One region of the Psychromonas aquatilis genome, then DNA from elsewhere that is predicted to be linked to it. Evidence: predicted binding sites of a transcription regulator. Region 1 holds the regulator's gene; the other holds the start of a gene.

Region 1 (5,634 bases):
CGTTGTTAACTGAAAAAGCACAATTACGTAAGGTAATTTGTCTTACCCCGAGTGTTGATGTGACATTAAAATCAGTTGTTATCAACGGTAAGTTAACACGACAAATACAGCAAGCATTGCCTTATATTCTTGAAGATGAATTAGCCAGTGATGTGGATAAATTACACTTTTCAATTCTCAATAAATCAACTGGCCTTGTTGATGTGGCAATTTGTTATAAAAGTAAAATGCAGATGTGGTTAGATTGGCTGGAGAAAGCGGCAATCCCTTGCCTGCATTTTATTCCTGAAACGCTTGCTTTACCTGACGCTAACGAGCAAGAGTGGCAAGCATTGCAACTTGAAAATCAATGGTTGATAAGAGAGGGTACTTATCAAGCTTGGAGTTGTGATAACGAAATGCTCGCAGATATTTTACAATTGCGCCTAGCAGATAATAACGAACAGGTGATTAAAAGTTATAGCGGCATCCCTAGTCAATGCGTAGGGCAATGGAAGGCAGGTCAAATCATGCTGCCTATGCAGTTGCTAGCAGAAGGTTGTATTGCTAATAATTGCAATTTATTAACCGGTGAATTTAAAGTAAATAAACCTAATAACTTACATCTTGATAAGTGGAAGTATTGCGCTGTTGCAGCTGTCATTTTATTTGCCCTGATCGTGATTAATGCTTTAGTCAAAGTTCAACAACTAGAGACACAGACTGAACTTGTGAAGCAACAAGTAGAGACAGTGTATCAAAAAGCCTTACCTGGACAAGGTCGCTTGCCTTATACGCGGATTAAGAAAAAACTAAGAAGTTTATTAAACCAAGCTAATAGCAAAGCCCCTGAAACAGGGCTGTTAATTGTGTTAAATAATCTTATTCCAGCACTACAATCTATCCCGAATTTAAGCATTGAAAACGTAAAGTTTGACAGTAAAAACCAACAGGTGAGTTTAGCTATTAGTGCGGATAGCTTTCAGGCATTTGAACAATTAGTAGAAAAAATTCCTGCGCAATATGATGTACAACAAGGGACTTTAAATAATAATAAAAACCGTATTAGTGGCACTGTTACTGTGAGGGCTAAATAATGTTTGAACAAGTTAATAAATGGTGGCATAGCATTACAGAAAGAGAGCAAAAACTAACCCTTGCCTCTTTACTCGCTATTTTTATTGCGTTGGTTTATTTTAGTGTATGGCAACCGATTGCAGATAACCTAGCAGCGAGTGAACTCAAATTAAAAAATGCTCAGCAAACATTGCACTGGGTGGAAGTGAATGCCAATAAACTGGTTGCTTCAGGTACAGTTGTCAATAAAGTGGGAGAGAAACAAAATTTAGCGCAATTGATCAGCAGCACAGCTAAACGCAGACAAATAGACATCTCGCGCATTCAAGGTCGACAAAACAGTGTTAATCTTTTGATTAATCAAGTGGAGTTTAATGAGTTTGTTGCATGGATGACAAGTTTACAAAATCAACATCAAATACAGATACTAACGGCAGATCTAAGTAAAGATAAGGTACCTGGAATGATCAAGGTAAACCGTTTATCTTTAAGCTATTAGCATTACAAAAGGTTACCAATGAAATTTAAAATTGCATTACTCATTATATTTATCTACTGCATTACGCTGGTGGTTAAGTTACCTGCCGCTGCTGTAGTAGATTGGCTACCTCGCAATGTTGCTAAAGTAAATAATGTAACGGGTACTATTTGGCATGGGCAAGCTCAATCTATTTCTATTAACACTAAAACCAAGTTTGAAAATGTACAATGGGATATTAAGCCGATGTCATTGTTATCGCTAACACTTGAAGCGGCGGTATCATTTAATAATGGTCCAGATGCAATGTCAGGTAAAGGTGTGGTTGCCTATAATATGTCAGGTGTGAGTGCTTCTAATGTTATTTTAGATATTACTTCTGAGCAGCTAATGCATTATTTACCTAGACGTTTACCAGGCACCCTACAAGGTGACTTTTCTGTGGTGATAAAAGAGTTCAAGCAAGGGCAACCCTATTGTCAACAATTAGACGGTAATATACTTTGGCAAAATGCTAAGACCCTCAGCCAATATGGTGATATTAATTTAGGCCAACCTACTGCCGACTTAGGGTGTGCTCAAGGTAATGTGAGTGCATTTGTATCTCAAGAATCTGATCAGCTTGTTACCAATTTAGATATTGTATTAGGTAAGAATGCGATTTATGAGTTAAATGGCGAAATTCAAGGGACCGATAAACTTGCCCCTAAAATTGCTGATGCATTAAATTGGATTGGCCCTAAAAATACCGCAGGTGCAACGACCTTAACTTATACCGGAAAGCTATAATTGCCTCAATGGAAGCGTTATTATGAATAATAGCTTCCATTTAATGTTCCCTCGTTAAATAAAACCCTCTCTCTGACTAGTATTTATTCATGTATAAATATACACTGTGTTTGTTTACAGTTGATAATAGCGTGGAGAATCTAATGAAAGAGCTAACTAAGCGCCAAGGCGAAGTCCTAGACGTCATCAAAGATCAAATTGCAAAAACAGGCATGCCACCGACTCGTGTTGAGTTAGCCAAGATCCTTGGGTTTAGAAGTGCAAATGCGGCAGAAGAGCATTTAAAAGCACTCGCACGTAAAGGTGCAATTGAAATCTTATCGGGTACATCACGTGGAATTAAAGTGGTGACTGAGCATAAAGACAATGAAGAAGTTGCTGAAGGGTTACCATTAATCGGTAAAGTGGCCGCTGGTGAGCCGATTTTAGCGCAAGAGCATGTGGAAACACACTACGATGTAGATCCGGCTTTATTTCATCCTGCCGCTGATTTTTTGTTGCGCGTTGAAGGCGAAAGTATGAAAGATATTGGGATCATGGATGGTGATTTATTGGCTGTTCATAAAACTCAAAATATCAATAATGGCCAAGTGGTTGTGGCAAGAGTAGAAGAAGACGTGACGGTCAAGCGTTTCTATCGTGATGGCAAAGATGTCACTCTGAAAGCAGAGAACACCTTGTTCAACCCTATTAAGATCGATTTAGAACATCAAAGCTTTAATATAGAAGGTATTGCTGTTGGCGTCATTCGTACAGCTGACTGGATGTAATTATCGGTGAGCTATACGTTATTTTGAGTTGTTTATGTGCGATTACTGCTCGCTAAAAGTGTATGATTACGTTTTAATATTCTAATTTAGTTGAGTATCATAAATGAAATCTCTGATTATTTTTATTTGCAGCGTTGCGATGGTAATGTTTTTTGCTTTAGGCTGCTTTAAAGGAGCGGATGTAAGCGATGCTAACTACTCTGCTTTGCAAAGAGTCAATAAATCATTAGTACTGACACAGCCTCCTACTTCATTGCCTGATTTTTCTTTTGAAAAAGCAGGAAAAGTTGCCTTTACCAATGAGTCTTTACTCGGGAAGTGGACTATTTTGTTTGTAGGTTACACATACTGTCCTGATATTTGTCCAACGACACTGGCACATTTAGATCATGTTTACCCTGAATTAACTAATGATGATAAAACAACCACACAGGTTGTTTTTGTTTCCGTTGATCCTAACCGAGATAAAGCCGAACAGCTTGCTGACTATGTTAATTATTTTAATGCTAATTTTATTGGTGTAACGAGTACCCATAAACAATTATGGCCTTTTGTAACGCAATTAGGGTTAAGTTATAGCATTGTAGAAGAGGGTGATACAGATGATGATTTATATCTTATTGACCATAGCGCCTCTATTATTTTAATTAATCCTAAAGGTGAATTTCATGCAACCTTTAAATCTGAAGTTAATGCGCAAGGTATTAATAACGTTGATATGGATAAAATGGCAATAGATATTAAAGATATACAAGATAATTATAATCCAAGCAGTAGCGATTAGGTTGCTACTGCTTAATAATACCAATCACACTAATTAACTGATCTATTTTACTTGCTAAAATAACTTATTTCTTCGTTGTAATTTTCGCAAATAGAACAACTATTTAACTCAAATTACGCCTTAAACTAAGTCATTTTTTCTGCGCAAAATTTAGATCACTTATTTAATATAATTGGTATAACTTAATCTTATAGTTGTTTGGTCCAAAACAAGGCGCTACCAAACTCTGGATCAAGTTGATAATCTGAAAACCCTAGTCGCTTGTAAGCTTTACAAGCGATAGAGTTACCACTCAAGACCTCTAAGGTGATTTTGCAACAATCGCGTTGTTTTGCAATTTCTTCAATCTTCTCAAAAAGGTGCGTTGTTAATCCATTTCCTCGAAAGTCTACATGTACAACAACATCATGAATATTGAATAGTGGTTTACAAGCAAAGGTAGAGAAACCTTCTATTGCTGTTAATAATGCAGCTGGTTTATCTCCATTAAATACTAAAATGATAACGACATCATTACGCTTAAGTAAGGTGCTCACCAAATTCTCTTTTGCAAAACGGCTGATATCTTCACTTCCACCCATAGGGTCACATGCATAATGGGACATCAAGCTAAGGTAAGCTTCTGCGTGTTTCTTTTTCTTTAAGTCTGCGACAACGGTTGTAAACTCTTGCATGCTTGTTCCTTTCATTTTTATGGAGTAATCATACTAGCCTAGAATAATTTGATTACTCATTTAATGGGATAAATGTGCTACCTCAGTCTAACTAATGACACCATGAGATACTAGAAAAAGTGACTTTTTGATTCTTGATAGCATATGTTGATAAATAAAAAATTGAATTAAGTGTTTTCAATTACAATTTAAATGTTAGACTTCTAGATGTCTAAACGTATTTATTTTTATAGGGATTCATTATGCCAATTCGTATTCCAGACGATTTACCAGCTTCAAGTATTCTCAAGTCTGAAAATATTTTTACCATGTCGGAAAGTCGCGCTAGTCATCAGAACATTCGTCCTTTACGTGTATTAATTCTGAATTTAATGCCTAAAAAAATTGAGACTGAAACTCAGTTAATGCGTTTACTATCAAATACACCGCTACAAGTTGATATTGAATTATTACGTGTAGATGCAAGAGCAAGTAGAAATACACCGCAAAAACATTTAGATAAATTTTATGGTGATTTTGAACGTATCAAAGAAAAGAAATGGGATGGATTTATTATCACTGGTGCGCCGCTAGGTACTATTCCTTTTGAAGATGTTTACTACTGGGAAAAATTCACTGAGATAGTGGAGTGGTCAAAGCATAACGTAACTTCTACTTTATTCTTATGTTGGTCAGCACAGGCTGCGTTAAAAATATTCTATGATCTAGAAAAAGTGACGCGTGATGATAAATTATCTGGCATATTTGCCCATCAAACTCACCACCATCAACATCCACTGGTAAGAGGTTTTGATGATGAATTTTGGGCTCCTTTATCACGTTATGCCGAATTTAATAGTGATGAGATTAAAAAGCACACTGATTTAGCGGTCTTTGCTGATGCACCTGAGGCAGGTGTTTATTTAGCGGCTAGTCCAGATTGCAAGCAAGTTTATATTACAGGCCACCCAGAATATGACGCACATACATTAAATAGTGAATATATAAGGGACCTTGAGGAAGACTTAGAACCAATATTGCCTGTTAATTACTACCCAAATGATGACAAAAATGAAAAGCCTCGTGCGACTTGGCGTAGTCATG
Region 2 (5,634 bases), on a different contig from region 1:
CACGTTTAGGGCCAAGTACCATCACCATTTGTCGACCTTCCAACTTAGGGAAAGATTCAACAGTAGAGATATCAACTAAATCGTTTTTAACGCGATTTAGTAATTCCATACCAAGTGATTGATGCGCCATTTCACGACCACGAAAACGTAGCGTTACTTTGGCTTTGTTACCCTCTTCAAGAAAGCGAGTCAGGCTGCGTAGTTTTACCTGATAATCGCCATCATCAGTCCCAGGACGGAATTTTATTTCCTTCAACTGAACCTGTTTCTGATTCTTCCGCTGTTCTTTCACGGATTTACTCTTTTCAAAAAGAAATTTGCCATAGTTCATGATGCGACAAACTGGTGGCTCCGCGTTTGGACTTATTTCAACAAGATCCAAATCAGATTCGAAAGCCATATCTTTAGCTTCATTTAGAGTGACAATACCTACAGGTTTGCCTTCCGCGTCAGAAAGACGTACTTCAGTACCAGTTATTTCATCGTTTAGACGATGTTTGTTGGCCGTTTGAGGGCCTTTTTTTGCACCTTTTATAACAAATTCCTCCGAGTAATTAAAATTATGAACGAGCCATGATTTCTTGTTTTACATGTTCAACAAAATTGTCAACTTGCATTTTACCAAGATCATCACCCTTACGTGTTCTTACTGCAACTTCGTTTGCTTCGACCTCTTGGTCACCCACAACAAGCAAGTAAGGAATACGCTTCAATGTATGCTCGCGGATTTTAAAGCCTATTTTCTCATTTCTCAAGTCCGAAATGGCTCTAATACCCACTTTTTTCAATTTATTTACTACTTCTGTAGCAAAATCCGACTGTTTATCAGTAATATTCATTACAACGACTTGTTGAGGCGATAACCATGTAGGGTAAACACCTGCATATTCTTCGGTTAAAATACCGATAAAACGCTCTAACGATCCTAAAATAGCACGATGGATCATTACAGGAGTATGTCGTTCGTTATCTTCTCCAACATAAGACGCATCTAAACGACCAGGCATTGAAAAATCTAATTGTATTGTACCACATTGCCACGCACGACCTAAACAATCATATAAAGTAAATTCAATTTTTGGTCCATAGAAAGCTCCCTCTCCTGGTAAATATTCAAATTTAACATTATTTTCGTCTAATGCATGTGCTAAAGCAGCTTCAGATTTATCCCATGTAGCATCATCACCCACACGTTTTTCTGGACGAGTAGATAATTTAACGACAATATCTTCAAAGCCGAATGTTTTATAACATTCAAAAACCATATTGATACACGCAGATACTTCTTCAAGAATTTGCTCTTCTGTACAGAAGATATGAGCATCATCCTGTGTAAAGCCACGTACGCGCATTAAACCATGTAAAGAGCCTGATGGTTCGTTACGATGACATGAACCAAACTCAGATAAACGTAATGGAAGGTCACGGTATGATTTTAAACCTTGATTAAAAATCTGCACATGACCTGGACAGTTCATTGGTTTGATTGCATAGTCGCGGTTTTCACTACACGTACAGAACATACCATCTTTATATTTATCCCAGTGACCTGATTTCTCCCATAAAGAACGATCTAAGATCTGCGGTGCTTTCACTTCTTGATAACCAAAGGCAACCGTTTGCTCACGAATATAACTTTCTAGCTCACGGAAAATAGTCCAACCGTTTGGATGCCAGAATACCATACCTGGTGCTTCTTCTTGCATATGGTAAAGATCTAACTGTTTACCTATTTTACGATGGTCACGTTTCGCAGCTTCTTCAAGACGTTTTAAATAAGCATTTAATTGTTTTTTGTCAGCCCATGCTGTGCCGTAAATACGTTGCAGCATTTTATTATCTGAATCTGCACGCCAGTACGCACCCGATACTTTCATTAATTTAAACCATTGACTAAATTTCATCATTGGTACATGTGGGCCACGACACATATCGATATATTCTTCGTGATGGTATAAACCAGGACGATCGTCTTTATCAATACCTTCAAGAATTTCTAATTTATAAGGTTCGTTACGCTCTTTAAAGACAGCAACGGCTTCTTCAACGCTTACTTTCTTTTTAACAACTTGATAGTTTGTTTTAACTAACTGTTGCATGCGTTTTTCAATTTTAGCTAACTCTACATCATTGATGGTAACGTCTAAGTCAACATCATAGTAAAAACCATTATCAATGGTAGGTCCGATTGCCATTTTTGCTTCAGGATACAATTGTTTAATTGCATGTCCTAATAAATGGGCACATGAATGACGTAAAATTTCTAAACCTTCATCATCTTTATTAGTGATGATCGCTACTTCAGCATCGGTTTCAATAGGATCACAAGCGTCAACAAGTTGGCCATTAACACGTCCAGCGATACAAGCTTTTGCTAAGCCTGGGCCGATATCCGCAGCAATTTCCATTATAGAAGTAGTGTTTTCGAATTGACGTTGATTTCCATCGGGAAGAGTAATAATTGGCATGCTAATTCCTCACAGTGATGCTTCCAACCAAAAAGCATATGTATTTAATTAAAAAATGAGGAACGTATGTTAAAGGATTCAGCATCATAATAAAAGGGAACAATGTGAATTTATTATCCCTAATATTATCGTAATTTATGATTCTTCTTTGTCACTCTTATCAGCTTTATACAATTGCCCTTTAAATAGGTTTTGTAATACATCTTTATTACTTGCAACGTACAAACCAATCTCTTCTAATTGTTGGTCATCAAGTGAAACTGGACTGTCACTCAAAAATAATGCAATTTGATCTGCACTATCGAGCATTTTATCGTATGCATCCGCTTCTTTCTTACTGGTAAAGGTCATTTTTTCAACACCTTTTCTTTCTACAATGTATTTAATGATGACTGCCACGGTGGCCTCTTATTTTTTACAAGTTAAACATAATGTAATCTTCATATCTGCTTAATAAAACAACTAAACCGCCTTCATAAGCATGATTATATATACAGTACTATTACTGTGCGAATAATGCAAATTTTGTGGTCTTAAAATTAGTTTGCTATCTTACCCATATGAAAAATTACTGATAAATAAACATGAAAACGATTATTTGTGCGCATTGTGACCTCGTTACAGAGTACTCGGCAATAGAAAGTGGCTATGTAGCTAAATGTAGCCGTTGCCAACATCCCCTTTATAAGGGCAAACAATGTAATGAATATAGAATCTTTGCGCTATCGCTAGCCACCTTATTAGTATCAGCACCTGCTTTTACCTTGTCATTGGTTTCCGTCTATTTATTAGGGATAACGGAACAAACAACACTTATTCAAGGTGCCATACTATTAATTGATAGCGCGCCTATTGTTGCATTTGTTGTACTGTTTTGTTCGATAGTGGCGCCTACACTATTAGCTGCTTGTATGTGTTTTAGTAGTAGTTGTATGTTACTTAAAAAACGACCAAGTTTACTTTCACCGGTGTTAAAACTAACGCGATTGCTAACCCACTGGTCAATGCTAGAAGTGTACTTAGTAAGCTTTATGGTGGCCGTATTTAAACTAAATGCCTATGCCGATTTATATTATAATAGTGGCTTGTATTTCCTTGTTGCATTGCTCATTTTAAATATGAGTATGCTAAGTGAATATGAAAACGCACATTTTTGGAAATATTTACATCATGAATAAACCACTACAACCTGGCAAAAGCGCAATGCAACAAGGTTGGCAACTCTGCCGAATGTGTGGTGAAGCCTCACCAATTCAAGCGGGAGAGGCTCGTTGCCCATCTTGTGATACGCCGATCTCACCACGTATCAAGCATAGTTTACAAAAAACATGGGCATTATTATTTACTGCATTTATTTTTGTGATCCCTGCAAATTTATACCCTATTACTTACTTATTGAAAAATAACACTCCCTACCCCGATACTATTTTCTCAGGTATTTTATCGTTAATTAATACGGGTATGCCTGGGATAGCTTTAATTGTATTCATCGCTTCTATTCTTGTACCTATATTGAAGATAGTCGCTTTGTTTTTTATATCATTAGTGGTTCACTTTAAATGGCAATTAAATCCTTCCAAACAACTACTCGCTTATAATATTATTGATTGGATTGGTAGATGGTCAGTATTAGACTTGTTTGTTATTTCAATTATGATGGCGGTATTTGATAAAGGTAACCTTTTATCCGTTTACCCTGGTGTAGCAGCTACTTCTTTTACTATCGTCGTTATTACAACATTATTTGCGGCACAGAGTTTTGATACTCGCTTAATTTGGGACAAAAATATCAATGCAAAATAACGCTTCCACTCAACCTGATGTTGTGAAATCAAGGTCAATTTCACCGATTTGGTTTCTACCATTTATTGCCGCAATATTGGCGATTTGGATTATATTTCAAAATCTAACCCACAAAAATGTGGAAATCAGTATCCATTTTACCAATGCAGCCAGCATTATCGTTGATAAAACCAAGATCCGTTATAAAGGTGTGAGTGTAGGGACGGTTAAAAAGATTCAGCTTGATGAAAACAATGGTGTTAATGTCATTGCGGAAATTGAATCACACGCCACCTTTTTATTAAAACAACATAGTAAGTTTTGGCTAGTATATCCAAAGGCCACGTTGACCTCTATCTCCGGTCTAGATACTTTATTTTCAGGTAGTTATATAAAACTATTACCGGGAGATGGAGAACCAGCCACTTCATTCACCGCAACTGTAGAGCAACCAATATCGATACCTGACAACGCACTATTAATTAACTTAAAAAGTAAAAGTGCGGCATCTATTAATGTTGGTACCCCGATCTTTTTTAAAAAAATACATGTTGGGGAAATAGCCAGTGTCAAACTGGATAAACAAGGTGAGTTTGTCAGTATCCAAGCCTTTATAGAAAAGAAATATAGCCATCTAGTCAAAGCAAACAGTAAGTTCTGGAATATCAGTGGGTTAAATGCCAACATTTCCCGTGCAGGAATAGATTTTTCATTAGATAGTTTAACCACTTTAATTGCAGGCGGCATCACATTCAATAGCCCTGAATCGTCTTCTCCTTTGACTGAAAATAAAGTATATGAGCTCTACGATAATATTAAAGAAGCTAAACAAGGTTTAAATATAACTTTAAAACTAAACAACACAAATAACCTACCAAAGAATGCAGGGATTTTATTTAAAGGCCATGGTATCGGACGTTTAAATAGCATTGATTATGATACAGAAAAGCAACAGTTTATTGCTCAAGCAACAATTAACCCTGCTTATGCTGACTTGGTGACAGAAAATGCGACATTCTGGGTAGAGAAAACCTCTGTTTCATTTTCTAAACTTGAAAATTTAGGCAATATAATTAGCGGTGACTTTATTAGTTTTAATCACTCTGATAATTACCAAAATGAACAAGCTAAAACTACTTTTACCATCAGTAAAAATGGCGCTTCAGCAAAAGATGATTTATTAATTAAGCTGCGAGCAGACCAAGCAAATGGTTTAACAGAAGGCGCACAAGTGAGTTATAAAGGGTTAACCATTGGTAAAATAGCATCAATAAAATTAACCTCGGATAACCAAAATATAGAAGCATTATTGAGTATAAAAGATGAATATGCTTATTTAATTACCAATAAAAGTAAATTTCATCTGTTAAGCGGCGTGAATGTT

Evidence for each region. The regulator LexA, encoded in region 1, represses DNA repair genes until DNA is damaged. The targets are predictions, from matches to a motif close to TACTGTATNNNNATACAGTA.
Region 2: V6256_RS06445 (YebG family protein) is a predicted target of LexA. The motif match lies at 2,948-2,967, and genes of this name have one in related genera.

What each region holds. Positions count from the first base shown of each region.
Region 1 covers NZ_JBAKAZ010000015.1:33,003-38,636, reverse strand. Annotated here, with positions in the region: gene gspL (type II secretion system protein GspL) at 1-1,076, shown strand, start outside; gene V6256_RS05870 (type II secretion system protein GspM) at 1,076-1,555, shown strand; gene V6256_RS05865 (type II secretion system protein N) at 1,574-2,323, shown strand; gene lexA (transcriptional repressor LexA) at 2,467-3,093, shown strand; gene V6256_RS05855 (SCO family protein) at 3,197-3,877, shown strand; gene V6256_RS05850 (GNAT family N-acetyltransferase) at 4,066-4,551, opposite strand; gene metA (homoserine O-acetyltransferase MetA) at 4,794-5,634, shown strand, end outside.
Region 2 covers NZ_JBAKAZ010000018.1:966-6,599, forward strand. Annotated here, with positions in the region: gene infC (translation initiation factor IF-3) at 1-535, opposite strand, end outside; gene thrS (threonine--tRNA ligase) at 561-2,468, opposite strand; gene V6256_RS06445 (YebG family protein) at 2,604-2,867, opposite strand; gene V6256_RS06450 (paraquat-inducible protein A) at 3,053-3,646, shown strand; gene V6256_RS06455 (paraquat-inducible protein A) at 3,639-4,271, shown strand; gene V6256_RS06460 (MlaD family protein) at 4,261-5,634, shown strand, end outside.